3 regions of the Cyanobium sp. HWJ4-Hawea genome follow, and region 3 is predicted to be linked to each of the others. Evidence: predicted binding sites of a transcription regulator. Region 3 holds the regulator's gene; each other region holds the start of a gene.
The links. The regulator NtcA, encoded in region 3, controls nitrogen genes in cyanobacteria. The targets are predictions, from matches to a motif close to GTANCNNNNGNTAC.
Positions count from the first base shown of each region.

Region 1 (9,421 bases), on a different contig from region 3:
GCCGGTAATCGCTCCGACCTAGCCCTCGAAAGGCTTTTCCCTTTTCCGCTTGATCCCTTCCAGTTGGAGGCGATCGATGCCCTCAACCGGGGCCATTCAGTGGTGGTAAGCGCTCCCACCGGTTCGGGCAAAACCCTGGTGGGGGAATACGCCATTCACCGCGCCCTGGCCCATGGCCAGAAGGTGTTCTACACAACGCCGCTTAAGGCCCTCTCTAACCAAAAACTGCGCGATTTCCGCGAGCAATTTGGCCACGAAAAAGTGGGCCTGCTCACCGGTGATCTCAGTTTCAACCGGGAAGCCCAGATCGTGGTGATGACCACCGAGATCTTCCGCAACATGCTTTATGCGGAAGCCGATGGCGGAGATGACCCGCTCGAGGGCGTGGAGGCGGTGGTGCTCGACGAGTGCCATTACATGAACGATTCCCAGCGCGGCACCGTCTGGGAAGAATCAATCATTCACTGTCCACCGGTCATCCAGTTGGTGGCCCTATCGGCCACTGTGGCCAATGCAGGGCAGCTGACCGACTGGATCGAGAGGGTGCATGGCCCCACCCAGCTGGTGTTGAGCGATTTCCGGCCCGTGCCCCTGGAATTCAGTTTTTGTAGCGCCAAGGGCCTCCATCCCCTGCTCAATGAGGAGGGCACTGGGCTTCACCCCAACTGCAAGGTTTGGCGCGCACCGAAGGGGGCCCGCCGCAAGGGGCCGAAAGTGCCGAAGCCGCCCCAGCCGGAGGCCCCGCCCCTGGGGTTTGTGGTGGCCCAGATGGCAGAGCGGGACATGCTTCCGGCCATCTATTTCATCTTTAGTCGTCGCAGTTGTGACCGGGGAGTTAAGGAGCTGGGCAAGATCTGCCTGGTAAATTCAGCCGAGCAGGCCCGCATTAAGGCGCGGCTTGATGCCTACATCGCCGCCACCCCAGAAGCGTTGCGAGATGGGGGCCATGCCGATGCCCTGCTGCGGGGCATTGCGGCCCACCACGCCGGCGTATTGCCGGCCTGGAAGGAGCTGATCGAGGAGTTGTTCCAGCAGGGCCTGATCAAGGTGGTGTTTGCCACGGAAACCTTGGCTGCGGGCATCAACATGCCTGCGCGCACCACGGTGATCTCAGCCCTCTCCAAGCGTACCGAGCGGGGCCACCGCCCCCTGATGGGCAGTGAATTTCTGCAAATGGCCGGTCGGGCCGGCAGGCGAGGGCTCGATACCCAGGGTTATGTGGTCACGGTGCAAAGCCGCTTTGAGGGGGTGCGTGAGGCCGGCCAGTTGGCCACCAGCCCCGCCGATCCCCTGGTTAGCCAGTTCACCCCCTCCTACGGGATGGTGCTCAACCTGCTGCAGCGCTACGACCTGGCCAAGGCCCAGGAGCTGGTGGAGCGCAGTTTTGGGCGCTATCTGGCCACCTTGGACCTGGTGGAAGACGAGGCCCGCATTGCCGATTTGATGGGCCAACTGGATCGCCTGGAGGACGGTTCCGGGGATGTGCCCTGGGAGGACTTCGAGGACTACGAAAAGCAGCGAAACCGCCTGCGGGAGGAAAGGCGCATCCTGCGGATTCTTCAGCAGCAGGCAGAAGAAACCCTGGCCCACGAGCTCACCTTGGCCCTGCAATTCGCCAGCGAAGGTACCCTCGTGAGCCTCAAGGCGCCCCAACTCAAGGGGCGGGTGACTCCGGCTGTGATTGTGGAAAAGGTCAAGGGATCGGGCCAGTTCCCCCTCCTGCTTTGCCTCACCGACGAAAACCTGTGGGTGTTGCTGCCCTGCAATGCGGTGGTGAGTCTGCATGCGGAGCTCAGTTGTCTGCAGGTAGGCCAGGTGGAGACGCCCCTGCTGCGCCACGCCGGTGAATTGCGCCACGGCGACCAGGTCAGTGGGGGCTTGGCCCTGGCGGTGGGCCACATGGCCCGTCGCCATGACATGGCCACCCCCCAGTACGACCTGGCGGGCGAGGTGCAGGTCCATGCCCAGTTGGTGCACCAGCTGGAGGAGGAGTTGGAGCTCCATCCCGCCCATCGCTGGGGGGATCGCAGGCAGCTCAAGAAGCACCGCCACCGGATGGAGGAGCTCCAGCTGGAGATCGAGGAACGCCAGCGATTGCTCCATTTCCGCTCCAACCGCCACTGGGAAACCTTTCTCTCCCTGATCGAGATCCTGCGCTTTTTCGGTGCCCTGGCTGGCGAGGATGGCCTGGAGCCCACCGAGGTGGGCCGCACCGTGGCAGCTTTGCGCGGCGACAACGAACTCTGGCTGGGCCTGGCCTTGATGAGCGGCCATCTCGATGAGCTCGATCCAGCCCAATTGGCTGCCGTATTTGAGGCGATTTCCACCGAGGTGAACCGCCCTGATCTCTGGAGTGGCTATCCGCCCCCGGCGGCGGCAGAGGAGGCTCTCCATGATCTGCGGGGGCTGCGACGGGAGCTGGAGCGGCAGCAGGAACGGGGCAAGGTGAGCTTCCCGCTCTGGTGGGAGCCCGAATTGACGGGGCTGGTGCAGGCCTGGGCCAAGGGCACCAGCTGGAGTGATGTGATCGCCAATACCTCCCTAGATGAGGGGGATGTGGTGCGGATCATGCGCCGCACCGTGGATTTGCTTGCCCAGGTGCCCTATTGCGAGGCGATCAGCCAGCAGCTGCGCGACAACGCCCGCGCCGCCCTCAAGGCGATCAACCGTTTCCCGGTCTGCGAGATCGAGGATTTGGTGGCCGGTCAGCTGGATCCCGCCACCGAGCGGCCCCTGCCCACTGCCGCTACGCCGCCTAACTAACTTTCTGGGTTAAATCTCCAGTTTTAAATCCCCAGTCGCTGCCAGATCACGGCTAGGTTCTCCTGGTGCAGGTCGGTGGAGAAGCAGTCGGCCAGCTGTGCGGGGTTGAGGCGGCTGGTGACATCGCCATCGGCCTCGAGATTGGCCCGGAAGTTGCCACCGGCCCTATTCCAGGCGCTGTGGGCATGGCGCTGCACGATCCGATAGGCGTCTTCTCGGGCTAGGCCCGTGTCGACCAGGGCTAGCAGCACCCGCTGGCTGAAAACAACGCCCCCATACACATTCATGTTGTTGGCCATGTTTTCGGGATAAACCCCCAGGCCCTTCACCACCTCGGTCATCTCCCGCAGCATGAAGTGCAGGGTCACAGAGCAGTCGGGCAGCATCATCCGCTCCACCGAGCTGTGGCTGATGTCACGCTCGTGCCAGAGGGCGCAATTCTCCAGGGCCGCCACCACGTAGCTGCGCAGCACCCGGGCCAGGCCACTAATCCGCTCGGAGCGGATCGGGTTGCGTTTGTGGGGCATGGCCGAACTGCCCTTTTGGCCCTTGGCAAAGTTTTCCTCCACCTCGAGCACATCGGTGCGCTGCAGGTTGCGGATTTCGGTGGAGAAGCGCTCCAGGGCCGCACCCACCAGGGCCAGGGTTTGGATGTATTCGGCATGGCGATCGCGGGAGATCACCTGGGTGCTGGCCGTATCGGGCACCAGGCCCAATTTGGCGCAGGTGAGGGCCTCCACCTGGGGATCGGTGTTGGCGTAGGTGCCCATGGCGCCTGAGATTTGGCCCACGCTCACCACCTGCTCGAGCCGCTCTAGCCGTTCCTGGTTGCGCACCACCTCTGCTAGCCAGCCGGCCACCTTGAAGCCAAAGGTGATCGGCTCGCCATGGATGGCATGGGAGCGACCGATCATCACGGTGCCCTTGTGTTCGCGGGCAAGGGCCCTCAGGGCGTTGGCCAGTTTGTCTAGTTCGCAGCGCAATACGGCCACAGAGGCCTTCATTTGCAGGGCCAGGCCCGTATCCAGCACATCCGAGCTGGTCATACCCACGTGGATGTGGCGGCCCGCATCGCCCACGTATTCGTTCACGTTGGTGAGGAAGGCAATCACGTCGTGACGCACCTCCGCTTCTATCTCGAGGATGCGCTCAACCTTGAAGGCCGCCTTGGCCTTGATGGTGGCGAGCGCTTCAGTCGGCACCCGGCCCAGATCACACTGGGCTTCGGTGGCGGCAATTTCCACATCCAACCAGCTCTGGAATTTGGCCTCTTCAGTCCAGAGGTTGCCCATTTCGGGCAGGGTGTAACGCTCGATCAAGGGCCAGCGCGTGACAACAGCCCATCCAATGTATGGGGTGGCGGCCTAGGCAGCTTCAGGCCAGCTCATGGGCAGTCCCTAGGCGGCGGTGGTGAGTTGTTGGTGGGCCACTTCCCAGTGCACCAGGGATCCCCAGCTTTGCTGGCGCACCCAGCAGCGGCCGCCGCGGCAATGGATCAACTGGAAGGGGGGTAGGTCGCCGGGCTGGTTGCGCAGCCGCACAAAACTGCCGGGCCTAAGTAGCTCCACCACATTGTTGGCCCCATTTTTGGCCCCCACCAGGCGAAGACGCCTGCCAGCTCGGGAGCGACTGGGTTGGGAGGAGGTCATGGAGGCCACCTTGCGATTTGGCAATCCTCCGCTGGTTTTTGCTGCAGGGCCCCCATGTTTGGAATGTGTTCGGTTTCTAGTGTGCGTTGAGCACAAAACGCCCATGGCTCCAAAGCAACGCCTGGATCTAGAGCTGGTGGCCCGGGGTTTGGTGAGCTCCCGCCAGCAGGCCCAGCAACTGATCCGGGCCGGCAAGGTGCGCTGTGGCGACCAGGTTTTAGACAAGCCTGGCACCGAGGTTCAGCCGGAAGCAGAATTGCTGGTGCAGCAGCCACCGCGCTTTGTATCCCGTGGCGGGGAGAAGCTCCTGGCGGCCCTCGAGGCCTTCCCCATCGAGATTGGCGGCAGGGTTTGCATCGATGGCGGCATCTCCACGGGGGGCTTCACGGATTGCCTCCTGCAGCACGGTGCAACGCGTGTCTATGGCATTGATGTGGGCTATGGCCAAACGGCCTGGAGCCTGCGCAGTGACCCCCGGGTGGTGCTCAGGGAGCGCACAAACCTGCGCCACCTCACCGCGGCCGATCTCTATGGAAGTGCCGAATCCTGGCCGGATTTGGCCGTGGCCGATCTGTCTTTCATTTCCCTCGGACTGGTGCTGCCGGCCCTCTGTGCCCTGATGATGCCTGGCGCCCCGGCGGACTTACTGCTCCTGGTGAAACCCCAATTTGAAGTGGGTAAGGCGCGGGTAGGCAAGGGCGGGGTGGTGCGGGATCCGGCCGCCCATGTCGATGCGATTTCAGGGGTGATTGCCTCAGCCCAAGGCCATAAACTCGTGCCCCACGGCTTGGTCGCTTCTCCGATTACGGGCCCGGCCGGCAACCACGAGTACGTGCTCTGGCTTCGGCCCCAGGGGCATCCACCAGGGGAAAATTGGCCAGAGCAGCCAGCCGTTAATCCCGAAAGCATTGCTGCCTTGGTGGAGCGCACCCTGGCCAGTTAGGTGCCTAGATGGCGGTGCTGTCGCGGTCGCCGGTGCGGATGCGAATCACCGAATCGATTGTGCTGACAAAAATCTTGCCATCGCCGATTTCACCGGTGCGGGCCGCGTCTTGAACCGCACTGACCACGGTTTCGACCTGGTTGTCGTCAACCACGATCTCCAGCTTGAGCTTTTGCAGAAACTCCACGGTGAATTCCGAGCCGCGATAGCGCTCCACCTGGCCCTTTTGGCGGCCAAAGCCGCGCACTTCGCTCACGGTCATGCCCACGATGCCTGCATTGACCAGCGCAATCTTGACGTCCTCCAACTTGAAGGGACGGATGATGGCCTCGACTTTTTTCATGGCGGCTGCTGGGACCTGCGGTGAGTCTCTCAGGCCCCCTCCATTAATGGAAGGGGGTAGGGACCCTTGGACCCATTAGGCCCGAGCCTGGCGGCGGTCGCCGTAACAACCGCTACTGGTTTGCCTGGCGTGCTGCCTAGGATCCAGGCTTGATTTCAGGTCAGCGATGGATTTAGGGCAAACCCAAACCCCGCTCTATGGCGAACGGGCCATCGCCGATGCCCAACTGATCTGCTTTGAGAATCCCAGGCCTGGCAGGCCCTATGAGGTGTCGATTGAACTGCCTGAATTCACCTGCAGATGCCCCTTTTCGGGCTACCCCGACTTTGCGGTGCTGCGCCTGCTCTATCAGCCGGGGCCCCGGGTGTTGGAGCTCAAGGCGATCAAGCTCTATGTGAACAGCTACCGGGAGCGCTCCATCTCCCATGAGGAGGTGGCCAACCGCATCCTCGACGACTGTGTGGCGGTGGCCGCACCCCAATGGATGCAGCTGGAGGCCGATTTCCATCCCAGGGGCAATGTCCATACCGTGGTGCGGGCCTGCCATGGCACCCGCCTAGACCTGGGCGATCAGCTCCGGTAGCTCCCGGGCAAAGGCCGTCAGGTTGCGGTTGCAGAGGCCAGCCACATGCAGCCGTCCCCCTGCCCCAACCCCCTCGCCAATGGCCCAGAGTTGGCGGGTGGCCAGCAGACTCAAAGCACCGCCGGTCAGGGCGATCGCGAAACCTGCGTAGACCAGGGGTACGCCAGGATCCTTTTTGAGCAGGATGCCGCTGGCGGGCAGCACGCTCTCGACCCGAATCGGTAGGCCCTTGATCTCCACCGGATCTCCCCCGGGCACCAGTTGGCTGAGCAGATTGCCATCGGGGCCGTAGACATCTACGGGGCCTGCTTCGTTGTTGAGGCTCAGCAGCACAGGCTCGCTGCCATCTGGCCTGGTGGGCAGCACCAGCCCCCAGATTTGCTCACCGAGCTGGGGAAAGGGTTGGAGGGGCAGCTGCAAAAGGGGGCTTTTACCCAATTGCACGGTGATGGCCGCCAGGGCCCAGTCGGCTTGGTAGAGGGTGATGCCTTGGAAACGCAGGGGGTGGTTGACGCTGATCTGCGCCTGCTTGAGCTCCGGGCCCTCCTCCCCCTTTAGGAGCCGCAGTTGGGAGGTGAATTGCTCAGGTCTGCCGGCCGGGTCCCTTTGCACCGAGAAGCCATCCACGGCGATTACCAGCTGGCTTTGGCCGCGGCTATCGAGCAGATCCAGGGTGCGACCCGGGGCTAAAAATTGCTCCGAGCGTTGACCGCCTAAGGAACCCCAGGCGGCACCCAGCATGAAAACCACCAGGCCCGCATGCACCAGCATCGGCCCCACTCGGCCCAAAACCCCTTTGCGGGCTGCGAATCTTCCCTCCTGCCTCTGGATCTGCCAGCCCTGGCTTTGCAGCAAGTTTTCCAGCTTCTCGAGGCTGACGTTTGGTTCGCTGGAGGGAACCGTTTCAGCCACGCTTAGTTTGCTCAGTTGGCGCGGAGATTTGTAATCAATCCAGCGCAACGCTGCCTGCAGGGCGGGCCATTGCCGCTTCCAGCTGCAGAGCAACAGGGATAGGGCCAGCCAGGCCAAAAGCCCTAAAAACCAGTTGCTGGAATAAATGTGGTCGAGCTGGAAGGCCAGCACCCCATCCCCATGGAGCACCCCCAGCCAGGGCTTGGGATCGTAAAGCTGGTGGTAGAAGGCTTCACTTTCCTTCTGGGGGATGGCTGTGCCGACGCCGCTGGCAATGGCAATTACCAACAGCAGGCCAATGGCCAGGCGCAGATCGGAGATCAGGCCCGCAATTTTTTGGAAAATTCTCATAGCCAGCGGGCTAGCAGGGTTAGGGCGCCGGTGGCCACCAGCACTACCCCACTGATCGGCGGCACCCACTGGCCGAGCCGCCTAAGGCTGAGCAGGTTGGGCAGGCTGGCCGCGGCGGTGCCGGCAAGCAGCAACGGCAGCACCTGGCCTGCGGCAAAGCTGGTGAGCATCACCATGCCCACCAGGGGCTTGCCGTTTTGGGCCATCCAGCCCAGCAATACGGCCAATACGGGCGTGGTGCAGGGTGTGGCCGCCAAACCAAAGGCGAGGCCAGCGGCCAGGGGGGCCAGGGGGGCCGGCACCTTGCGGCGCCATATTTCCGGATCTGGGCCGGCCGGTAGGGGAATTTTCAGCAGCCCCAGCAGGTTGAAGCCCATCACCAGGGCCAATACGGCCACGATCGTGGGGATTAGGCCGGGGATCTGGCCATAAATTCTGCCCAGTAGGCCACTTACTAGTCCGAGCAAAACCAGGGAGGCAACAATCCCCGCCGCGAAGCTGAGGCTGCGCTGCCAGGGCTTTGGCGCAGCTGCGCCAAAGCCCGCCAGGTAGGCGAGGGTTACGGGCAGTAGGGAAAGGGAGCAGGGCCCAAGGCTGGTCAACAGCCCGCCGGCAAACACCAGGGCGACCGTAAGAGGTGTGGGGGAGGCCAGGGACTGTTGCAGCAGCAACTCGCTGCTGCGAGCCCATTCAGCCAGTAGGGGCCCAAGGCTGATCATTGCAAAAGCCTATCGGGCAGCTGCCGGCCGCTGGCGCCTGGGCGCGGTTGTGAGCCCACTTCCCTCCAAGGAGCAGCGCAGCAGGAGGCCGCAGATCAACAGGCTGGCCATCAGGGAATTTCCGCCGTAACTGATCAGGGGCAGGGGCAAGCCGGTGGTTGGCATGGCGCCACTGGCCACGGCGATATTGAGGATCGATTGGCCCACCAGGATCGTGGTGCAGCCCATGGCGATCAACCGCTGCTGGTTGGTGCGGCACTGCAGGGCGATGCGCAGACCAATAAAGCTAAACAGCAGCAGAAATAGCAGCAGCACCACCGAGCCCAGCAAGCCGAATTCTTCAGCAAACACCGCAAAGATGAAGTCGGTGGATTGGATGGGCAGGTACTGGAGTTTTTGGGTGGAGAGGCCAAAGCCAGATCCAAACAACCCGCCTGAGCCAATGGCCAGCAGGCTTTGGACCAGTTGGTAACCGTCGCCCTGGGCATCGCGCCAGGGGTCGAGGAAGGAGATCACCCTGACCCTTTGGTAGGAGTTGATCAGGATGCTGCCCACCCCCAGCAGGGCGCCGCCGCCAGCCGAACCGAGCAGCAGGATTTTTGGCAGACCGGCGGCCAGGGCCATCAGCCAGAGGAGCAGGCCCGTTAGGGCGGCCGTGCTGAGATTTGGCTGCTTGAGGATCAGCAGGACTAGGCCCCCCAGGATCCCTAGCCAGAGCAGTTTTTGATCGATGCCAATCCGTTTCCAGTGGGCAAAGATCGAGGCGCCTTGGAGCACCACAAAGGGTTTTACCAGCTCCGATGGCTGGATTTGAATCGGGCCAATCACCAGCCAGCGGCTGGCCCCGTTGACCGTGCTGCCCATGACCAGGGTGGCGGCCACCAGCACAAGACAGATCAGCAGGGCCAAAGGTGCCAGGTGTAACCAGCGCCGCAGGCTGGTACGCAATCCCAACCACAGCAATCCCCAGCTGGCCACCATCCAGATGACCTGTCGCTTGAGGTAGTAGGCCGCATCACCCATTTCCCGCTCCGCCACCCACCAACTGGCGGAGGTGAGCACCAGCAGGCCCACCAGACTCCAAATGGCCACCATGCCCAGCAGCAGCCGGGCTTCGGCTGGCCAGAGCTGCCAGGGCAGGGGCAGCCAGCTGGTGGG
Region 1 covers NZ_JAGQBV010000021.1:28,255-37,675, reverse strand. The annotation lists gene KBY58_RS06585 (DEAD/DEAH box helicase) at 1-2,763, shown strand, start outside; gene purB (adenylosuccinate lyase) at 2,787-4,082, opposite strand; gene KBY58_RS06575 (hypothetical protein) at 4,161-4,412, opposite strand; gene KBY58_RS06570 (TlyA family RNA methyltransferase) at 4,516-5,355, shown strand; gene KBY58_RS06565 (P-II family nitrogen regulator) at 5,360-5,698, opposite strand; gene queF (preQ(1) synthase) at 5,865-6,281, shown strand; gene KBY58_RS06555 (cytochrome c biogenesis protein ResB) at 6,255-7,544, opposite strand; gene KBY58_RS06550 (cytochrome c biogenesis CcdA family protein) at 7,541-8,263, opposite strand; gene KBY58_RS06545 (FtsW/RodA/SpoVE family cell cycle protein) at 8,273-9,421, opposite strand, start outside.
Region 1: queF (preQ(1) synthase) is a predicted target of NtcA. The motif match lies at 5,801-5,814, and genes of this name have one in related genera.

Region 2 (9,421 bases), on a different contig from region 3:
TTGGAGCTGCTAGCCCACGATTACGGCCAGCCCTGTAAGCAAGGCCTCCGCCTCAACATCAAGCTCACCCACCAGGAATTGGCCAGCGCGATCAGCACCACCCGCGTCACCGTGACCCGGGTTTTGGGCCTGCTCAAGCAGGAGGGCTGGCTCCTCCAAGACGAAGATCGCCGCTTGGTGGTTGCCCACCTGCCCCGGCGTGCTGCTGGTTAAGTCCGTTGACTAAGTCCGTTGGTTAAGTCAGCGTTCTGGGCTGCAATTCTCCAGGCCCCCGTCCAGAATGGGGAAATGCAGCCTTCTTTGCTGGTCGTCGAGGATGACGAAACAATCCGGGAAACCCTGCGCGATGCCCTCGAGCTAGAGGGTTTTGCCGTGACGGCCTGTGGCAACGGCCGCGATGCCCTGCAGATTTTGCAGCGCACGCCAGAAGAAGACGGATTCGCCCTGGTCGTTCTCGACCTAATGCTGCCCGGCCTGGGTGGTCTGGAGGTATGCAGGAAGTTGCGCCAAGGGGGCAACCACACCCCAATTCTGGTCGTTAGTGCCCGCGACACCGAAACCGACCGGGTCCTGGGTCTGGAGGTGGGCGCCGACGACTACCTGGTCAAGCCCTTTGGCATGCGTGAGTTGGTGGCCCGCTGCCGGGCCCTGTTGCGCCGCTCCACCAACCAGCAGGAGCCGGCGAAGGTCCTGGAGCACTCCAACCTGCGCATCTACACAGAGGAGTGCCGGGTTACCCGCGATGGCTTGGATGTGAACCTCTCCCCGAAGGAATACCGCCTGCTGGAGCTGTTTATGCAGTACCCACGCCGGGTTTGGAGCCGCGACAAATTGCTCGAGCACATCTGGGGCATCGATTACATCGGCGACAGCAAAACGGTGGACGTGCATATCCGCTGGATGCGTGAAAAGTTGGAAGAGAATCCCTCCAGCCCGGTCCATCTCATAACCGTTCGCGGATTCGGCTATCGCTTTGGCTAGTGCCTGGCTGGCCCTTGGCCTATTGATCGGGCTTTGCACTGGCCTGGGAATTTCCTGGCTAGGGCAGCGGCGCCTTGCCAGGCCGCAGGGCTCCAGCCGTCTATTGCCCAGCGTGCGGCAGTTACTCCAGTGGATTAATGCCTCGCCTAGCGGCTGGATCCTCCTTGATCGGGGCGGCCTGATTCGCCACATCTCCCCAAGGGCCGAGCGCCTGCTGCAGGTGAATGCGGGCCGCAACCTAAATGGCCGCTCTTTCCGGGAGGTGTACGTCGACCAGGCCCTCAATAGCGCCATTGCGGTGGCCAGCCGCCAGGACCGGACCCAGCGCCTCGACTTACGCCTCGGCGAGGAAGAGGTGGAGGTGTTGGTGGTGCCTGGCAGCAAGGGCTGGCTGGGGGTGCAATTACAAACCCGCCGATCCCTCGAGGCCCAGCTTGAGCAGCAGGAGCGCTGGGTTAGTGACGTGGCCCATGAGCTGAAAACCCCACTTACCGCTTTGCTGTTGGTGGGCGACAGCCTGGCGGGCCAGGTAAATAGCCAAAACGCCCGCATGGTGGAGCGTCTGCAGCGGGAATTGCTGCGGCTGCAGGAATTGGTGGGCGACCTGCTCGAGCTCTCCCGGTTGGAGAACATCACGCCTGGGGCCACGGCCCGCAGCGGTGAGGTGGTTTTGCCCGAGCTGGTGGAGCAGGTCTGGCAGGGCTTAAGGCCCCTGGCCGATCAGCGCGGGGTGGCCCTGGAGCTCGAACCTGCCCCTTCCCTTGCCCTGCAGGCCGATCGCTCCAGGCTGCACCGGGCGGTGTTGAATTTGCTTGATAACGCCCTGCGCTACAGCCCCGATGGCGGCGCCATCACTGTGGCGATCGAGGAGCGCAGTGGCTGGCTCCAGCTGCGGGTGAGCGACCAGGGACCAGGTTTGAGCGAGGAAGATCTCGATCACATGTTTGAGCGCTTTTATCGGGGTGATCCCTCCAGGGTGCGCAGCCCCCGGACAGGCAGTGGCCTGGGGTTGCCGATCGTGCAGCAAATTGCCGCCACCCATGGCGGCCGCATCCAGGCCTTCAACCACCCCAAAGGTGGAGCGGTGCTCGAGTTGACCCTGCCCCTAGGCCAGACTTAGCCGATCGTTTTGTAGGGCTAGGCGTGGCTCGTTTTGCTGAGTTGCTGCGGGCAGCCAACAACCTCAAGCTGCTGGCCGCCGTTGGCCGCAGCCAGGGAGATTTGTCCTGCATTGCCGACCTCGTCGACCATTGGATAGACACCCCCCAGATGGTCGATTGCCTACGCCGCTTTCGCCAGGTGCCAGGTGGCGCGGAGCTCCTGGATGGGCGCTATCCCCCCCTCCAGCCAAACATTGAAAGCCTGATCCAGTTGCCCGAGGGCAGCCTGGGCCATAGCTATGCGGCCCTGATTCGCAGCCTCAATTACAACCCAGAATTTTTCCGGCCTCGCCCGGTCGACACCGAGGGCCGCTGGCTCACCCAGAGGGTGGCCACCACCCACGACATTCACCATGTGGTGAGTGGGTTTGGCACCTCCCAGGAGGGCGAAATAGGTGTGCTGTCTATTACCGCCGCCCAGATCGGTTTCCCTGCCTATGTGCTGCTGACCAGTGCCGGCCAACTGGCCACTTTCCGCTTCCAAACCGAGCGCTTTAGCCAGCTGAGTGCGGCCCAGGCCCATGGCACGGCCATGGCCCGGAGCGCCAGCTGTCTGGCGGCCGTGCCCTGGGAGGAGGGCTGGGATCGGCCCCTGGCCGATTGGCGGCGGGAGCTGGGCATCACCGAGCCCGCCAATGATGAGCCCTATGGCTTGTCTATTCCTAGGCTGGATCCAATTCAGAGTGCTCCCCTCCCCCAAGGATGACCAGCATTTACGCCGATAACAGCTTCACCATTGGTAAAACTCCCCTGGTGCAGCTGAACCGGGTTAGCGCCGGTTGTAAGGCCAGGGTGCTGGCCAAGATTGAGGGGCGAAATCCTGCCTTTTCGGTGAAGTGCCGCATTGGTTCGGCCATGATTTGGCAGGCGGAAAAAGATGGACTGCTGGGTCCTGGTAAGGAATTGGTGGAGCCCACCAGCGGCAACACCGGCATTGCATTGGCCTTTGTGGCGGCTTCCCGCGGCATCAAGCTCACGCTCACCATGCCGGAAACGATGAGCCTGGAGCGCCGCAAGTTGCTCACCGCCTATGGCGCCCACCTGGTGCTCACCGAGGGCAAATTCGGTATGTCGGGTGCGATCCAGGCGGCCCAGGAATTGGCCAGCTCCGATCCTGATCGCTATGTGCTTCTGCAGCAGTTTGCCAACCCGGCAAATCCCCAGATCCACCACGACACCACGGGCCCCGAGATCTGGAATGACACCGATGGCCAGGTGGATGTGTTGGTGGCTGGGGTCGGCACCGGCGGCACAATTACGGGGGTCAGTCGCTACATCAAAACCACCCTCGGTAAGCCGCTGGTGTCGGTGGCGGTGGAGCCGATTAGCAGCCCGGTAATCAGCCAAACCCTGGCGGGCGAAGAGATCAGGCCCGGCGGTCACAAGATTCAGGGGATCGGGGCCGGTTTCGTGCCCGCCAATTTGGATCTGGCCATGGTGGATGAGGTGGAAACCGTGGGCGATGAGGAGGCCGTGGCCATGGCCCGGCGCCTGATGCGTGAGGAGGGCATCTTGGCTGGAATCTCCTGCGGGGCAGCCACCGTGGCGGCCCTGCGCCTAGCCCAGCAGGAGCGCTTTGCCGGCCAAACCATCGTGGTGGTGCTGCCCGATTCCGGTGAGCGCTACCTCAGCTCGGTGCTGTTTGAAGGCATGTTTAACGACAGGGGGCTAGCCCTGGCCTAAAGCCTGCCCTATAACTGCCGCGGTCTTCAGCGCGTGATGCCCTGGTGAACGAACCCAACCCCTACGAACAGGACCAGTCTCCAGAGCCGGCCCATGAGCCCGAAATTGCGGTGGAGATCCCTGTCGCAGAAGCGGCACCGATCGTGCCGGTGGAAGCCCACGGGGCGGGCGCAGAGGCCAAAGAACTGTTGGGCTTGCCCCTGCAGTTTCTGAATCTGCTGCTGCAAAAGCTTGGCGCCACCAGGCTCGACAGCCTGGCTGAGTTTCTGCCAGCCCTGCGGCTACTGGCCATTGCCCTGGTGGCGGGCATCGCTTTGAAAATCACCGGCTCCACCCTGGGGGCGATCAATGAAATCCCCTTGGTGGGTGGGCTGCTGGAACTGCTGGGTTTGGTTGGCTTGCTGAATTTTCTAGCCCGCAATGCCCTTAAGCAGCAAAAACGGGCGGAATTGCTGAGCCGCATTGTCAAACTTAGAAAGGATTTTCTGGGATAACGCCCTTAGGTTCCGGATCAATTAGCCATCGTCACGAATTCTTCGGAGACGCTGGGGTGGAGGGCCATGGTGCGATCGAAGTCGTCCTTGGTGGCTCCCATGCCAATGGCAATGGCTGCCATTTGAATGATCTCGGCGCTGTGTTCACCCACCATGTGGCAGCCCAGCACCTTGCCGCTGCTGGCTTCCACCACCAGCTTCAACAACACCGCCGGGCCCCGCTTGGGCAGGGCCTGGGCCATGGGCCGGAATTTGGCCCGATGCACCCTGATGCCTTCGCTGCCATGGCGCTCTATGGCCGCTTCTTCGCTCAGGCCCACGGTGGCCAGTTCCGGCTGGCTGAACACCGCCATGGCCACTAGATCGTGGTTCACCTGCCTGGGCCTGTGGCCGTAAACCGTATCGGCGAAGGCCCGCCCCTCATCAATCGCCACGGGAGTGAGGTTGATGCGGTCGGTCACGTCTCCCACGGCGTAGATGTGGGGCACATTTGTGGATTGATCGGCATCCACCGGAATTCGCGACCCCTCGGTTTCGACGCCGGCCGCTTCCAGATTTAGGCCCGCCAGGAAGGGCCGGCGGCCCGTGGCCAAAAGCACTCCGCCGCAGGCCAGGGATTCTTCCCCGGGGCTGGTAACAACCGTGATGGCGCCGGGCTTGCCCTCCAGGGCGGTGGGGCTCGTGCCGGTGCGGATGTCGATGCCCTCTGCGACCATCGCCTCCTGCACTGCCAGGGCTGCCTCCCTATCGAAGCCCCGCAGGATTTGCTCGCCCCGCACTAACAGGGTCACCTGTACGCCCAGGCCATGGAGGATGCAGGCAAATTCGCAGGCGATGAAACCAGCTCCCACCACCACCATCTGCTTTGGCAGGGCCTCCAGCAGAAACATCTCATCGCTCACCCAGCCCAGTTCGGCTCCGGCAATGGCCGGACGTTGGGGGCGACCGCCCACGGCGATCAGGATGCGCTCGGCGCCGTAGTGAGTTAACTTTTCCCTGGCACCTCTAACGGCCACGGTATGGCCGTCTACGAAGGATCCCCAGCCGCGCATCAGGCTGACGCCGGCTTTTTCTAGAAAACCGAGGTGCAGTTGGTTGAGGCGGTCGACCTCGGCGCGCACATTGGTGAGCAGGGTGCTGGGGTTGGCTCGGTAGGCCTCCACTTCCCAGCCGTAGCTAGCCGCGTCGCCCAGCAGGTGGCGGTAGGCCGAGCCGTAGACCAGCAGTTTCTTGGGAACGCAACCTCGGATTACGCAGGTGCCGCCCACCCGATCGCCTTCCACAATGGCCACCTTGGCGCCATGGCTGGCGGCCCGCTTGGCCGCTGCCAGGCCGCCGGAGCCGGCACCAAGCACGATCAGATCAAAATGCTCTTGCATGGGTTGGTCGGGCGCTTCGACCAATTAAAAAGCCCCCAGGGTTACTGGGGGCAGGATTTGGTAATTAGAGGGCAATCTCGCCGGATTCGCCGGTGCGAATCCGAATTGCCTGCTCCACGGGGCTTACAAAGATCTTGCCGTCGCCAATTTCACCGGTGTGAGCTGCCTTGGAGATGGCCTCGATTGCTGCAGTTACCTTGTCGTCTTTGACCACAAGGATCACCTTTGCCTTGGCAATGAAGTCGACTTTGTATTCATTGCCCCGATAGCGCTCTACCTGACCCTTTTGTTGACCGAATCCGCGGGCTTCGGAGACGGTCATGCCGACAATTTCGATGTCGACAAGGGCTGTTTTAACGGCATCCACCTTGGATGGCCTAATCATGGCCGTGATTTGTTTCATGATCGATTAACCGTTCATGGGATCGTAGGCCTCTTCACCATGGGCAACGAAGTCGAGACCGCGCTCCTCTTCAGATTGGCTAACCCGTAGGCCAATTGTGGACTTGATGATCAAAAGGATGATCAAGGTGCCAATACCTACGAATCCGTAGGTGACCAGCACTGCCTGGAATTGGGCCCCCAGCATGGCCAGGTTGCCGCCCTTGGCCAGGATCTCAGCGGATTTGGGGAAATAGTCCGCAGGGACCAGGGCTGGAGCAGCCAGCAGGCCGGTTAGCAAGGCGCCAACCGTGCCGCCGATGCCGTGCACCATGAAGGCATCCAAGGAATCATCGAATTTGATCGAGGCCTTAACCCGCACCGCAATCAAGCAGGCGGTGGCGCTCAGGGCTCCAATTACCAGGGCTGGACCCATGTAAACGAAACCAGCTGCGGGGGTAATGCCCACAAGCCCTGCCACGGCACCGGTGGCGCCACCAACTGCGGTGGGCTTGCCATCCACGAACCACTCGATCATGCACCAGGTGAGCAGGGCAGCCGAGGCTGCTGCGGTGGTGGTTAGGAAGGAAAGGCCGGCCCCCTTGGCTGCGAAATAGCTGGCGCCGTTAAAGCCAAACCAGCCGAACCAAAGCAGGCCTGCACCCAGGAGGATGTAGGGCACGTTGTGGGGAGGGCGTTGACCTTCCGGGTAGGTGCTGCGGGGGCCCACGATGGCCGCAGACACAAGGGCGGCAACACCGGCAGCGATGTGCACCACGGTGCCACCGGCAAAGTCGATGGCGCCGATTGCACCGAAGGGACCGATGTAACCACCACCCCAAACCATGTGGCAGAGGGGGCAATAGATAAAGAGGCTCCAGAGCAGGCTGAACCAGAACCAGGCCTTGAAGTTGATCCGCTCAACCACCGCGCCTGAGATCAGGGCTGGAGTAATGATTGCGAACATGCCCTGGAAAAGGGCAAATGATGTGGCGCTGATGTTGAAACCATCGGCCAGGGGAGCATCCCCCAGCGGACCACCGACGCCATTGAGGAACATTGCCCCCAGGCCACCAATGAAGGGGCTGTTGAAACCAAGGTCGAAGGAAAGGCTGTAGCCAATTACTACCCAGACCACCCCGATGAGACCCATCAGGAAGAAGCTCATCATCATGGTGTTGAGCACGTTCTTGGCGCGCGTAAAGCCGCCGTAGAAGAACGCCAGGCCCGGGGTCATCAATAACACCAGGGCTGAGCCCATCAGCATCAACAGGGTGTCTGCACCATCGGTGACCCCTGGAGCGAGGGCTGCCTGGGCCTTGCCAGCCATCAGGGGCAGGAGGCCTGCACCTGCGGCCATCAGAATTAGCGCATAGCGCTGCATCTGTGGTTGTTGAACGCCAGCTAGAACTCGCTGACGAAAAAGATCAAAGGTGGCAAGTGGTGTCTTTCCACCGCCGGCCATGGGGACATGGGTCATGAAGGGGAGATGCCTCGCCAACGTTCGCTTAGGCACAGTCCCCCACGGCGGGGGGGAGGGTGTGTAGCAACTGCAACCAAACTCCAAATTGGTGCTTGGCTGCCTAAAACGGAACCCAGTTCTTCTTCCCCCATGGCCGCTTCAACTGCTCCCAGCTGGCAGGAGCTCGAGCAGGCGGTAGGGGCCCTCCAGCCCCTGGATCGCATCGAGGGGCCCACCAACGCCCAGGCCCAGTTGCGTTTATTTGGCCTGCCGGAGGCCTCCGTGCGGGTGACCCTCTACCGCGACCACCACGCCTGGTGCCCCTATTGCCAGAAGGTCTGGCTGTGGCTCGAGGAAAAGCGGATCCCCTATCGGATTCGCAAGGTGACGATGTTTTGCTACGGCGAAAAGGAAAGCTGGTTTAAGCAGCTGGTGCCCTCTGGCATGCTGCCCGCCCTCCAGCTGGATGGCCGCCTGATCACCGAAAGCGACGTGATCCTGGAGTCGCTCGAGGCTGCCTTTGGACCCCTGGGGGCGGGGCTAAACGATCCGGAGGTGTTGCCCCTGCGGATGTTGGAGCGGCGAGTCTTTCGCGCCTGGTGCCAATGGCTTTGCCGGCCCAATCCCAATTCGCAGGAGGAGGAAAGCGGCCGTTTGCGCTTCCAGCGCAGCGCCGTGGCCATGGAAGAGGCCCTTGCCGTAACGGCCGGACCCTTTTTGCTGGGGCCAGAGCCGGAAACGGCCGACCTGATCTTTGTGCCCTACCTCGAGCGGATGGCGGCGAGCCTGGCCTACTACAAGGGCTACCTGCTGCGCCAGGAGCATCCGGCGATCGACCGCTGGTTTGCGGGACTAGAGCTGCGCCCCACCTACCTGGGTACCCAGAGCGATTTCCACACCCACGCCCACGATTTGCCGCCCCAGATGGGGGGCTGCCATGCCAATGGCAGTCGGGCCCAGCTGGCCTTGGCCAGCCGCATTGATAGGGGCCCCTGGCCCATTGGCAGTGGCCCCTGGCCCATCGGCAGTGGCACCGGGTCCATTGGCAGTGATCCGGGCGCGCCCGATCTGGAAACCTCCCAGGCACCGCCAGCCAATTCGGCCCTGCTGGCTCTAGCCCGGGTGCTGGCCCATCGAGGCCCAATTTTGGAGCGCAATCCCTTGGGTGCGGAGCTGTTTGATCCGGCCCTGCGTGCTGCCCTTAGCGGTTTGCTGCCCGGCTGCGAACCCCTGGCCCCGCCGCCAGGTACGGCGCCAGGCCTGCGTTACCTGCGCAATCGCATCAACGTGCCCCGCGACATGCCCCTGCATGCGGCCCGGCGGCTGCGCCAGGTGCTGGGGGCCAGCGCCGATCTGGATGGGGCTTGTCAGGGATCTGCCGACCCCGCCCTGGAGGGGCCGCCGATCCCGTTCCAGCATCGCCGCGACCAAAACCCCCTGCCCTTCCTGGCGGCCAAGTAAGCCCACCATCCCTAGGGTTTGATCACTTTGCAGCGGAAGTCCGTGAAGCGAATAGAGGTGAAGCGAATAGAGGTGAGGCGTCTGTCGGGTCGGTTGGCCGGCGGCTTGATCTCGGGTGCCCTAGGGGCGGCCTTGGCGGTTTTGCCCGGCTTGGCCCTTGAGCTAAGGGGTGCCACCTACTTCACCAAGCCGCCCTGGTCGGTGGATTTGATCAGCTACCAGACCTACACCTATGAAACCCGGCCTGAGTATTACTTCCGGGTCAGTTTGGATGAGGCGGCAGGGGCGCCCCTGGGGGGGCTGACGATTCGCCAAACCAGGGGTGTTGATCGGCAGTTTCCCTTCTCCGTAGATCGCACCACTGCCTTCCTTGGCGGCACGCCCCGCCGGGGGGGCGAGAAGATCCCCGTGGGGGCCAGC
Region 2 covers NZ_JAGQBV010000019.1:26,334-35,754, reverse strand. The annotation lists gene KBY58_RS06155 (Crp/Fnr family transcriptional regulator) at 1-213, shown strand, start outside; gene KBY58_RS06150 (response regulator transcription factor) at 289-981, shown strand; gene KBY58_RS06145 (sensor histidine kinase) at 974-2,101, shown strand; gene KBY58_RS06140 (Coq4 family protein) at 2,125-2,847, shown strand; gene cysK (cysteine synthase A) at 2,844-3,824, shown strand; gene KBY58_RS06130 (CAAD domain-containing protein) at 3,869-4,318, shown strand; gene gorA (glutathione-disulfide reductase) at 4,336-5,697, opposite strand; gene KBY58_RS06120 (P-II family nitrogen regulator) at 5,762-6,100, opposite strand; gene KBY58_RS06115 (ammonium transporter) at 6,107-7,558, opposite strand; gene KBY58_RS06110 (glutathione S-transferase family protein) at 7,691-9,001, shown strand; gene KBY58_RS06105 (DUF2808 domain-containing protein) at 9,044-9,421, shown strand, end outside.
Region 2: KBY58_RS06115 (ammonium transporter) is a predicted target of NtcA. The motif match lies at 7,622-7,635, and genes of this name have one in related genera.

Region 3 (9,421 bases):
CCAGGTCGCCCTCGCCAATGGCAAACCAAGCATGGTGGAGTTCTACGCCGACTGGTGCGAGGCCTGCAAATCGATGGCACCGGCGATGGAGACGATGGAGTCCCAACACCGCGGAGAGCTCAATGTGGTGCTGCTCAACGTCGACAACCCCCGCTGGCAACCACAGATGGATCGCTATGGCGTCAATGGCATCCCCCAGCTGGAATTGTTCAACGACCAAGGCGTCGACATTGGCCGCTCAATCGGCGCCCGCAGCGGCGCAGAACTGCAGGCCATGGCCCAGGCCCTAATCGCCAAGGAACCCCTGCCCAAGTTCGCCGGGATGGGTGCCATAAGCACGCTTGACGTCGCCGAGCAGAATCAAGCCAAAGGGGTGACATCCCCAAGCCAGGCCGGCCCCCGCAGCCACGGCTAATCCGACCAACCATCTCTGATAACCGCCAACCCAACCCCCCATGGATCCCCGTTTCCGGGTGGCCCTTATTGCCGCCACCCCAAATCCCCAGCAGTGCGTCTATGCCGGCATGCACCAGGACTACAGCGAGGGCTTTGTGGCAGGCGATTCGGCCAACTGGCCCGAAGAAACTAAGGCTGGGGAGATTTGTGTAAAGCGTTTGCTGTCTGGGGAGAGGGGCCACTACGGCCCCCTGGAGCATGCCCAAATTGTGCTGAATGTGGGCTGGTTTCCCCATTCGGTGATGCAACAGGCCCGCACCCACCGGGTGGGGGTGAGCTTCGATGTGCAGTCGATGCGTTATACCGGCGATCGCATCTGTAAAGCCGCAGCAGGGGAGCTGGAGCTGGAGGAGGTTTTCTACCTACGCCCAGAGGGTAATTACAGCGACCGGCAAGGTAAAAAATACGCCTACACAGGCGAGCAAAGGGCCATCGACCTGGGGCTTTGTCAGCAGGCCGCTGAGCGCTACAGGGATCTACTGGCGGCAGGTTTTGCGGAGGAGCATGCCCGCGGCATCCTGCCCTTCGACTATCGCCAACACTTTGTGGTGAGCTTCACCCTGCGGGCCTTTCTTCACTTTTTAGATCTGCGGGCCAAGCTCGATGCCCAGCAGGAAATTCGCGAACTCTGCGACCTGATGTGGCCCCACCTGCAAACCTGGACACCCCAGTTTGCAGATTGGTATGAGAGGAGCCGGCTCCACAAAGCCCGCCTGGCGCCCTAGGACTCCCTAAAATTCGCTAGAGCTCCCGGTACTTAAACTTTGGCAAGGGTCACCCGCTCTGGCTGATGTTGATATTTACCGGCCCGATCCTGATAGGTGGTCTCGCAGGGATCTCCCTCAAAAAAGAGCAACTGGCAAATTCCCTCATTGGCATAAATGCGGCAATCAGCCCCCGAAGAGTTACTGAACTCCAAGGTGAGATGGCCCTCCCAACTGGCTTCAGCTGGGGTGGTATTCACAATGATGCCAAGGCGGGCATAGGTGCTTTTGCCGAGGCAGATCACGGTGATATTGGCTGGCACCCTCATCTTTTCCAGCGCCACGCCTAGGCCATAGGAATGGGCCGGCAAAATGAAGTAGGACCCGTCGGCATCTTCGGCGAGGGCTGCTGGTTCGAGGTTGGCGGGATTGAAGCGCTTCGGATTCATGATCGTGCCCGGCACATGGCGGAAGATCAAAAACTCCTTGGGCGAGAGGCGCAGGTCGTAGCCATAGGAAGAGCAACCAAAGCTCAGTACTGGCGAGGCACCATTCTCTGGATCGAGATGCCTAACGAGGCTGGATTGAAATGGCTCGAGCATGCCCACTGCGGCCTGCTCCTTGATCCAAAGGTCGTTTTTAAGCATGACGGGAGAGAGAACCTAAAAGCCGCGACGCAGCTCGGTGACTTGATCAGCCAGGGCCATCAGGGCAGGCCCCATGGCAGGGCCAGTAAGGATGACATCCAGGTGGGCTGGACGGCGCTCAAGCGCATCGAGCACCTCGGCCGGCTGGAGGTAGCCCAGCTCCATCGCCAAGCCAAGTTCATCGAGCACCATTAGGTCCACCGCCCCACTGATCAGCTGCTCGCGGCTGAAGGCCCAAACCTCCTGCACGGCGGCCAAGGCGCCGCCATCTGCAAATTCAGCTTGCGCAGTTTCGGCCAAACAAGCTGGCACCGCAGGGCGCAGCCACTGCAGGCGGCCACATAGCCAAACACTGTTGGCCACCCCCTGCTCCACCCCGCCCTTGAGCAGCTGGGAAACCAGCACCCGGCTACCAAGACCAGCAGCTCGTAGGGCCTGGCTGAGAACGGAGCCAAAGCTGCCCCGGAAAGGGGCCGTATGGATCTGAAGCAGACCTTCCGACTGCTCGGCAATGCGTAAGGGCCTGGGGGCATGGGCCTGGATGCCACCGGCCACCAACTCCAACCGCTGCGGGCGCTGGTGGTTTGGGTTGGCAGCAGACAGGCTGGCGGTCATCAACTCCCCGGAGATCTGGCTTTAGGAACGCAGCCAGCCCTAGGGGCGAATGCCGCAGAATCTGAATGTAGCGGCGTAGGGGCCTTTTACAAGGAAAGGACACTACCGATAGTGGAAGCATCCGTACTACTGGTGCCGCGCCAGGGCATGGGGCGCCAAAAAGGTGCGGGTTGCTACATGTTGAGGCAGCGGTGGTACCTAGGTTCCTGCCATCTGTCCAGCACGATGGTTGGCGTGATCCACGGATTCAGCCGTACGGCCAACACACCGTCAACCGGCTCCCCCGGCAGCGTGGCGGGGGTCGGTGTGGCGAGCCAGGGCTCCGCAACCCTGCTGGAGGTAATCCGCTCCCTTTCTGGTAGCAGCGTTGAAACGGTTGAACGGGGGAAAACCATCTTCTTTCCCGGAGACCCCGCAGAACGGGTCTACTTATTGCGCCGCGGCGCTGTCCGCCTCTCACGGGTCTACGAATCCGGAGAGGAAATCACGGTGGCCCTACTCCGCGAAAACAGCCTTTTCGGGGTCTTGTCGCTGCTGACGGGCCAGCGTTCAGACAGGTTTTATCACGCGATTGCCTTCACCAGGGTGGAGATGGTGACGGCGCCGGCCACCTCCGTAAGGCGGGCCATTGAGCAGGACGCCAGCGTTGGACTGCTCCTGCTGCAGGGCCTTTCTTCGAGGATTCTGCAGACCGAAACGATGATAGAAACCCTCACCCACCGCGATATGTCTTCGCGGCTGGTGAGCTTTCTGCTAGTTCTCTGCCGGGATTTTGGGGTGCCTGGCAACGAGGGGATCACCATTGATCTGCGCCTCTCACACCAGGCGATCGCCGAGGCCATTGGCTCCACCCGGGTAACAATCACCCGCCTGCTGGGCGACCTACGCAACGAAGGGCTGGTGCAGATCGATCGCAAAAAAATCACCGTGTTTGATCCGATCGCCCTGGCCAAGCGCTTTAGCTAAAGCCTTTCGCCGGGGGATACTGGTACCCCCTGCTGAAACCTGTGTCGGGCTGGCTTCTGATCCTGGCGCTGCTCGTGCTTGGGGGCGTGCTCTCGACCCTTGGTGATCGCCTGGGCAGCCGGGTGGGCAAGGCCCGTTTAAGCCTGTTTCAGATGCGGCCCCGACGCACGGCCGTGTTGATCACCGTGCTCACCGGCAGCGTGATCAGTGCCGTGTCTTTGGGCTTAATGCTTTTGGTGAGTGAACGGCTGCGGGTGGGGCTTTTTGAGCTCGACAAGCTGGAAACTCGCCTGCAAACCAGCCGCAGCAACCTGGCCACGAGCGAAGCCAAGCGGAAGCAGGCAGAAAAGGAGCAGGCCCGCTTCCAGGGCCAACTAAACCAATCGGAAGCCAGGCTGGTGACCCTGCGTGGGAGCCTGGCACCGCTGCTGGCCCAGCGCCGGCAACTGGAGGCGGAACGCAGCCGCTTGGGCCGCGACCTACAGGTGCGGGATGCCGAAATCCGCAGCAACGAAAGGGATTTGGCCCAGGTGCGCAGCCAAATTGCCGCCGGCACAAAAGAGCTCAAGGATCTGGAGACAAACCTGATTGCCTTCCGCCGGGGCGATGTGGTGATCAGCAGCGGTCAAATCCTGGCCAGCGCCAAGGTGAAGCTGGAGCAGCCAAGCCAGGCAAAATCCGTGGTTACGGCCCTGTTGCAGCAGGCCAACCTCAATGCCTTTCGCAGGGTGCTGCCGGGCCAGAACGCTGATCGGCAAATTCTGCTGGTGCCCCGTAGCGACATTGCCAAACTCGAAGAAATGCTTGCCAAACCAGGCAGCTGGGTGGTGAGCCTGATTTCGGCAGCCAATGTGTTGCGCGGGGAAAGGCAGGTGCTGGCCTTCCCCGACCTCCGGCCAAACCGACCCGTGATCAAGGCCGGTGAAGTGCTTGCCAGCACCATCCTGGAAGGGGATCTCAGCAATCCCGAGGCGATCAACAGACGCCTAAATCTGCTGCTCGCTGCCGCCTATGCCCGAGCCCAGCGCCAGGGCACGGTGGCGGATGGCCTTCAGGTGGATCCAGCCGCGGTGCGGCAACTGAGCTCGGAGTTAAGCGAACGACCCAGGGGCCTTGTCGTTGCCCTTTCGGCGGTCGCTGTTCAAAGTGCTGACACTCCCGATCCAATTGCGGTGGAACTGCGCTGGGATCGGGATGGCGATCTACAGAAGGGTGGCGCCCGGGGCAACCTTCGGTGAACTGGAAACCGAATTGCCTAATTGCCGGCATCGACCCAGGCCGCAGCAAATGCGGTCTCGTCATTGCCGATCGGGTGGGCGGCTGGATCGAACAGGCCGCCATTCTCGAACCGGAAGCGGCCCTCGCCTGGCTGGGCCATTGGCGGGGCGAAGGCCTAGCCAGCCTGGTAATTGGCAACGGCACCGGCAGTAGGGGCTGGCTTCATGCCATTGCCCCATTGGGTATGGAAACCCATCTCGTGGACGAATACGGCACCACCCTGGCCGCCCGGCATCGCTTTTGGCAGCTATTCCCCCCCAAAGGCCTCAGGCGCCTAGTGCCCAGGGGCCTGCGCCTCCCCCCCCGCGACCTGGATGATCTAGCGGCCCAGCTACTGGTGGAAGGCCACCTGAAACGGGAACTCAAGCGCCGGGACAGCGCCCTGATCAGAACTTGGCCCGCACCGTAAAAACGTAGTCACCACCAGGCTCCAGCTGGTAGTCAGCCTTCAGCAAAAAGCGCAGCAGGGCATCTTGGATCAGGGCCCGGCCCAGGGAGGGCTCCACACTTAATTGACCCCGATCGAATGCCCAGCTAAAGGTCCACTTAAAACCGCCCGCACTCACCTCACCCTCCAACAGCCGTTGGCTAAAGCTCTGGTGAAGCACCCTCAATTGCGCCGTGGTGGCAGGAAGTCGAGCCATGCAATCAGGTTGCGGCCTCTTCTGGCTTGAAACTGTTCAAACGATTGCCAGCCCGCTCGAGCCCCAGGCGCAGAATTAAGTCGATGCCACTCTCAACCTCGGCCAACACCGATTTGAGTTGGGGCTGTTCACCTGAGGCAAAGCTGCCCAACACGTGGCCCAAGGTGCGCTCTTTGCGCTCAATTGGGTGGAGGGCAGGGGCCCCAATGCCAATGCGTAGCCGGGGAAAATCCTGGGTGCCCAGGTGGCTGATCGTGCTGCGTAAACCGTTGTGACCGCCTGCACTACCGCTGGCGCGCAGGCGCAATTTGCCCAGGGGTAGGTCCATGTCGTCGACCAGCACCAACAACTGCCCAGGCTCCAGGCCAAACCAATCGAGGGCAGCACGAATCGAGCGGCCGCTCTCGTTCATGTAGGTCTGGGGCATCAACAACCTCAAGCGCCTATTTCCCTGGCCCACTTCAGCCAGGAGGCCGTGCAACTTGGCCTGATTACGAAAGCTAGCCTTTGCCGCTGCCGCCAACTGCTCAAGGGCCATGAAGCCCACGTTGTGGCGAGTGCCGGCATATTTGCTGCCCGGATTACCCAGGCCCACAACCAGCTGTAAAGCCAGAGCTGGCGACTCAGGATTCAAGGCCACTCCCGTCAGGCCGCGGGCGGCTCTTCGATAACCGGCTCTGGCATAGGAACGGGCAGTTGAACTGGGGCTTCAGTTTCAGGATTCATGGCACCACGGAACTCCTTCTCAAATTCCGAGGAGGCCGATTGAAATCCCTTCAGGGTTTTGCCCAGGGTCTTACCCAGCTCAGGCAGGCGCTTCGGTCCAAACACCAGCAACCCAATGGCAGCAATAACTGCCATTTCGGGTAATCCGATGCCAAAAAAATTCATGGAGCTGGGGGGTGATTGGAGCTCAGCCGAAGCCGTTCCAGTTCACGTTGATGCCTTCCAGCAGCAGCGACTTGTTGTACAGCTGCAGGATCACCAGCAGAAACACTAGGAAAAGCACCATGAAGATGCCCATCACCGGAGTGGTGCCCCAACCCGGCACAACCTTGCCGTACTCGGAATTCAAGGGGCGGAGCAGATTTCCGAGGCGGGTCCGTTGGGCCATGGCTGCTAGGTCCTCTCGCTCAAAGAATTGCAATAGCTACTGTAAGGGCCTCGCTGGCTCCGATGCGTTGGGCTGTCGAGACTTGTGACGCAATTCGCCAGGTAAACGCCCCATGGACCCCGCCGCTACTGGCTCACCTGCCCTTTCCATAGCCATGGCCGTTTTGGCCGTACTGCTTGCCCTGACTGGCTTTGGCGTCTACACGGCCTTTGGCCCTCCGTCGAAGCAACTGACCGATCCCTTTGACGATCACGAAGATTGAGTTGGTCCTACCAACCAAAAACCCAGGGCCCAGGGTTTGAGTTCAACTGAGAGCTTTTGGGGCGATTGCTGATCCAGGCCGTCCAACCGCGCCAAAAGCGTCCAATCGGCCCCCAAATCCAATTGGCGGCGACCTGGCGAGCTGTTTTGAACAGCCACTAGCAGCTCGCCGGGGCCTGAACCGGCCCTGCAACTAACCAGCTGGAGACCATCCCCCAGGGGTGGCAAGCCAAGCTGAGTAGCGGGGCCAGGGATTGGTGATTCGGCGGGCCTAAGCCAGAGGGGCTCCCGAAACCGGATTGCCTGCTGCGGCACCTGGTCCTGTTGCCAATGGCCAGGGCAGGGCATCAGCGCCAGGCGTAGGCGCTGATATCCGTTGTCTGCGCCTGGATCAGGCCAGGTGGGGGCCCGAAGTAGCGAAACCCCAAGGGCTCCAGGGGCAGCAGACACCCCCTGGGGGCCATCGAGCAACACGGCCAAGCCCCCCTGGCCAGGCACCGATGCCAGCCAACTGATCACGGGCACTTCCCAGCGGGCCAGTTCGCGGGGGGTGATGGCCTGGGCGGGGCGTTCCAAAATGCCCCCACTGGTGTCGGCTGCCCAGCGCTGGGCAGGCTGCAGCAGGGGAATCTCCAGGCGCAGCAGTTCATGGCGGGCTCGCCAGTCGACCTGCAGCAGCAGCTCAACCCAGCTCGATCCAGCCCGCAGGCGCACCTCCAGACGCACGGAGCTGTCGCCGCAGTAGCCCCGTTGCACAAAGCTGCAACAAAGGGGCCCCTGTTCTGTCAGTACCGGACCTTCCTGCCAAGCCCATGGCAGGGGATGCTCGCGGTAATCGGCTGCCAAATCCCAGGCATCCCAGAACTCACCGGAATCGCCAAAGCGCTGCCAAGCCAGGGGGGCGGCCAACTGGGGGACCCCATCGGCACCCCAGAGCTGAACAAGCCCCCCAGCTCCCACTTCCAGGCCCACCAGGCCGTTATCTACCCGCCAGCGGCCCTGGCTGTTGGAATCGCCAGCGCGCCCGGGCAGGGTTTCCAGCTCCACCGTATGGCTGATCCCGGCAAGACCTGCAGCCGGTGCTGGCTGGGCACCCAGTTGGCGTTGCAGGGGCTGGGCCACCACCCCCGCCAGAGACGGCAGCTGAACCCAACTGGCACCGCCGTTAGAAGGCTGCTGGGGCAACGGTTGACCGTGGCAACTCCACTGGCCTGGTGGCAAGCGCAGCACGACCGCCTGGGGCGCCAGGGGCTGGAGTTGGGCGACCCACCAATGCTGGCTGGACTCACTCTGCGGGTCGGCTTGCGGGTGCCTACCGCCAGCCAACCAGGCCTGCAGGGCCCAATCCCGTTGCTGCCTGGCCTGGCGGCGGGCCTGGCGCCATTGGGGCTCGGCCTGCTCAAAGACCTCAGGAATAGATGTGCCCGGCAGGATGTCGTGAAACTGCTGGAACAGCAGCACCCGCCAATCGATAGCGGTAGGTGCCAAAGCCCCGGCGGCCAAGCTGGCCCCGGCGAGGCCAGTCGCCAGCTCCGCCTCCCGAAGCAGGCGTTCGAGGCTGCGGTTATGCCGCTTCTGATCCGGCCGACTGGTGGCGCAGCCCCGATGCAACTCCAGGTAGAGCTCATCGCGCCAAACCGGCAAGTCATCTTTAGCGGACTCCAGCCCAGCCAAATAGGTCCGCAGGCTGCCCTGGTGCTGCTGCACCGCCTCCCCTTGCTGGTGCCACAACTCCAGCTGCTCGAGCATTTCAGCGGTGGGGCCGCCGCCGTGGTCGCCCACGCCCGGTAACCAAAGGGCCTGGGGAGAACCCGTGGCAGCTGTCCACTCCAGGCGATAGCGCTCCATCGCCACAGGGTCGCCGTCGGTCCCAATCGGAGCCGTCATTAGGGCGAGGACCTCAGCCCCACAGCGGCCACGCCAGCGGAACAGCCTGTGGGGGAAGGGATTGGTGGCATTCCAGAACAACTTGTGGGTGCAAAACCAGCGCACCCCTGTGGCCTGGGCCACCGCTGGCAGCCCCGCCCCAAAGCCAAAGCTGTCCGGCAGCCAGGCCAACCCGTGCTCCAGCTGGGGGAAGGTACGGCGGCTGTAGTGCTGGCCAAGCTGGAATTGACGCAGCAGCGAGGCCGTGCTGATCAGCACGCAATCACTCTCCACCCAAGGGCCATTGATCGGCTCGAATCGCCCCGCCGCCACCGCCTCGAGCAGCTGGCCAAACAGATCGGGGCGGCCCTGCTCCAGCCAGGAGTAGAGGGCTGGGGTGGAATGGGCGAAATGGAGCTCTGGAAATCGCTCCATCAGCGACAACACTGAGGCGAAGGTACGTTCGGCGGCCTGCCAGGTGTCGGCCACTGGCCACAGCCAGGCCAAATCGAGGTGGGCATGGCCCAGCACGTGAAAACGGGCATTGGCGGCTGGCTCAGAACCATGCCGACGCAGGTCGGCCAGGGCCTGCTTTGTTTCCAGCAAGAGACCCTGGGGATCAGCAGGGTCCTTGGGCTCCAAGACCAGCGCACTGGCGATCAGGGCCCCGTCGTCGTGCAGGGGGCTGCGCAGGCGCAGTTCCAAAGCCAAGGGGGGCCCTTGCCACCAACTGGCCGGCAGGGGCCAGCGGCAGGCGGTATCGAACAGGTCACCACCATGGACAAGGCGGCCATCCACCCAGAGTTCTGCCTGGTCAGCCCACCAACGCAGGGTGAGCCTGGCGATGGCCTGGTCAGCAAGCCCCCGCCA
Region 3 covers NZ_JAGQBV010000018.1:27,087-36,507, forward strand. The annotation lists gene KBY58_RS05835 (thioredoxin domain-containing protein) at 1-415, shown strand, start outside; gene thyX (FAD-dependent thymidylate synthase) at 456-1,181, shown strand; gene dcd (dCTP deaminase) at 1,214-1,807, opposite strand; gene KBY58_RS05850 (cob(I)yrinic acid a,c-diamide adenosyltransferase) at 1,823-2,422, opposite strand; gene ntcA (global nitrogen regulator NtcA) at 2,648-3,388, shown strand; gene KBY58_RS05860 (DUF3084 domain-containing protein) at 3,430-4,626, shown strand; gene KBY58_RS05865 (resolvase) at 4,623-5,075, shown strand; gene KBY58_RS05870 (DUF3146 family protein) at 5,053-5,310, opposite strand; gene pth (aminoacyl-tRNA hydrolase) at 5,315-5,923, opposite strand; gene KBY58_RS05880 (TatA/E family twin arginine-targeting protein translocase) at 5,956-6,201, opposite strand; gene psbH (photosystem II reaction center phosphoprotein PsbH) at 6,224-6,424, opposite strand; gene psbN (photosystem II reaction center protein PsbN) at 6,537-6,686, shown strand; gene KBY58_RS05895 (alpha-mannosidase) at 6,674-9,421, opposite strand, start outside.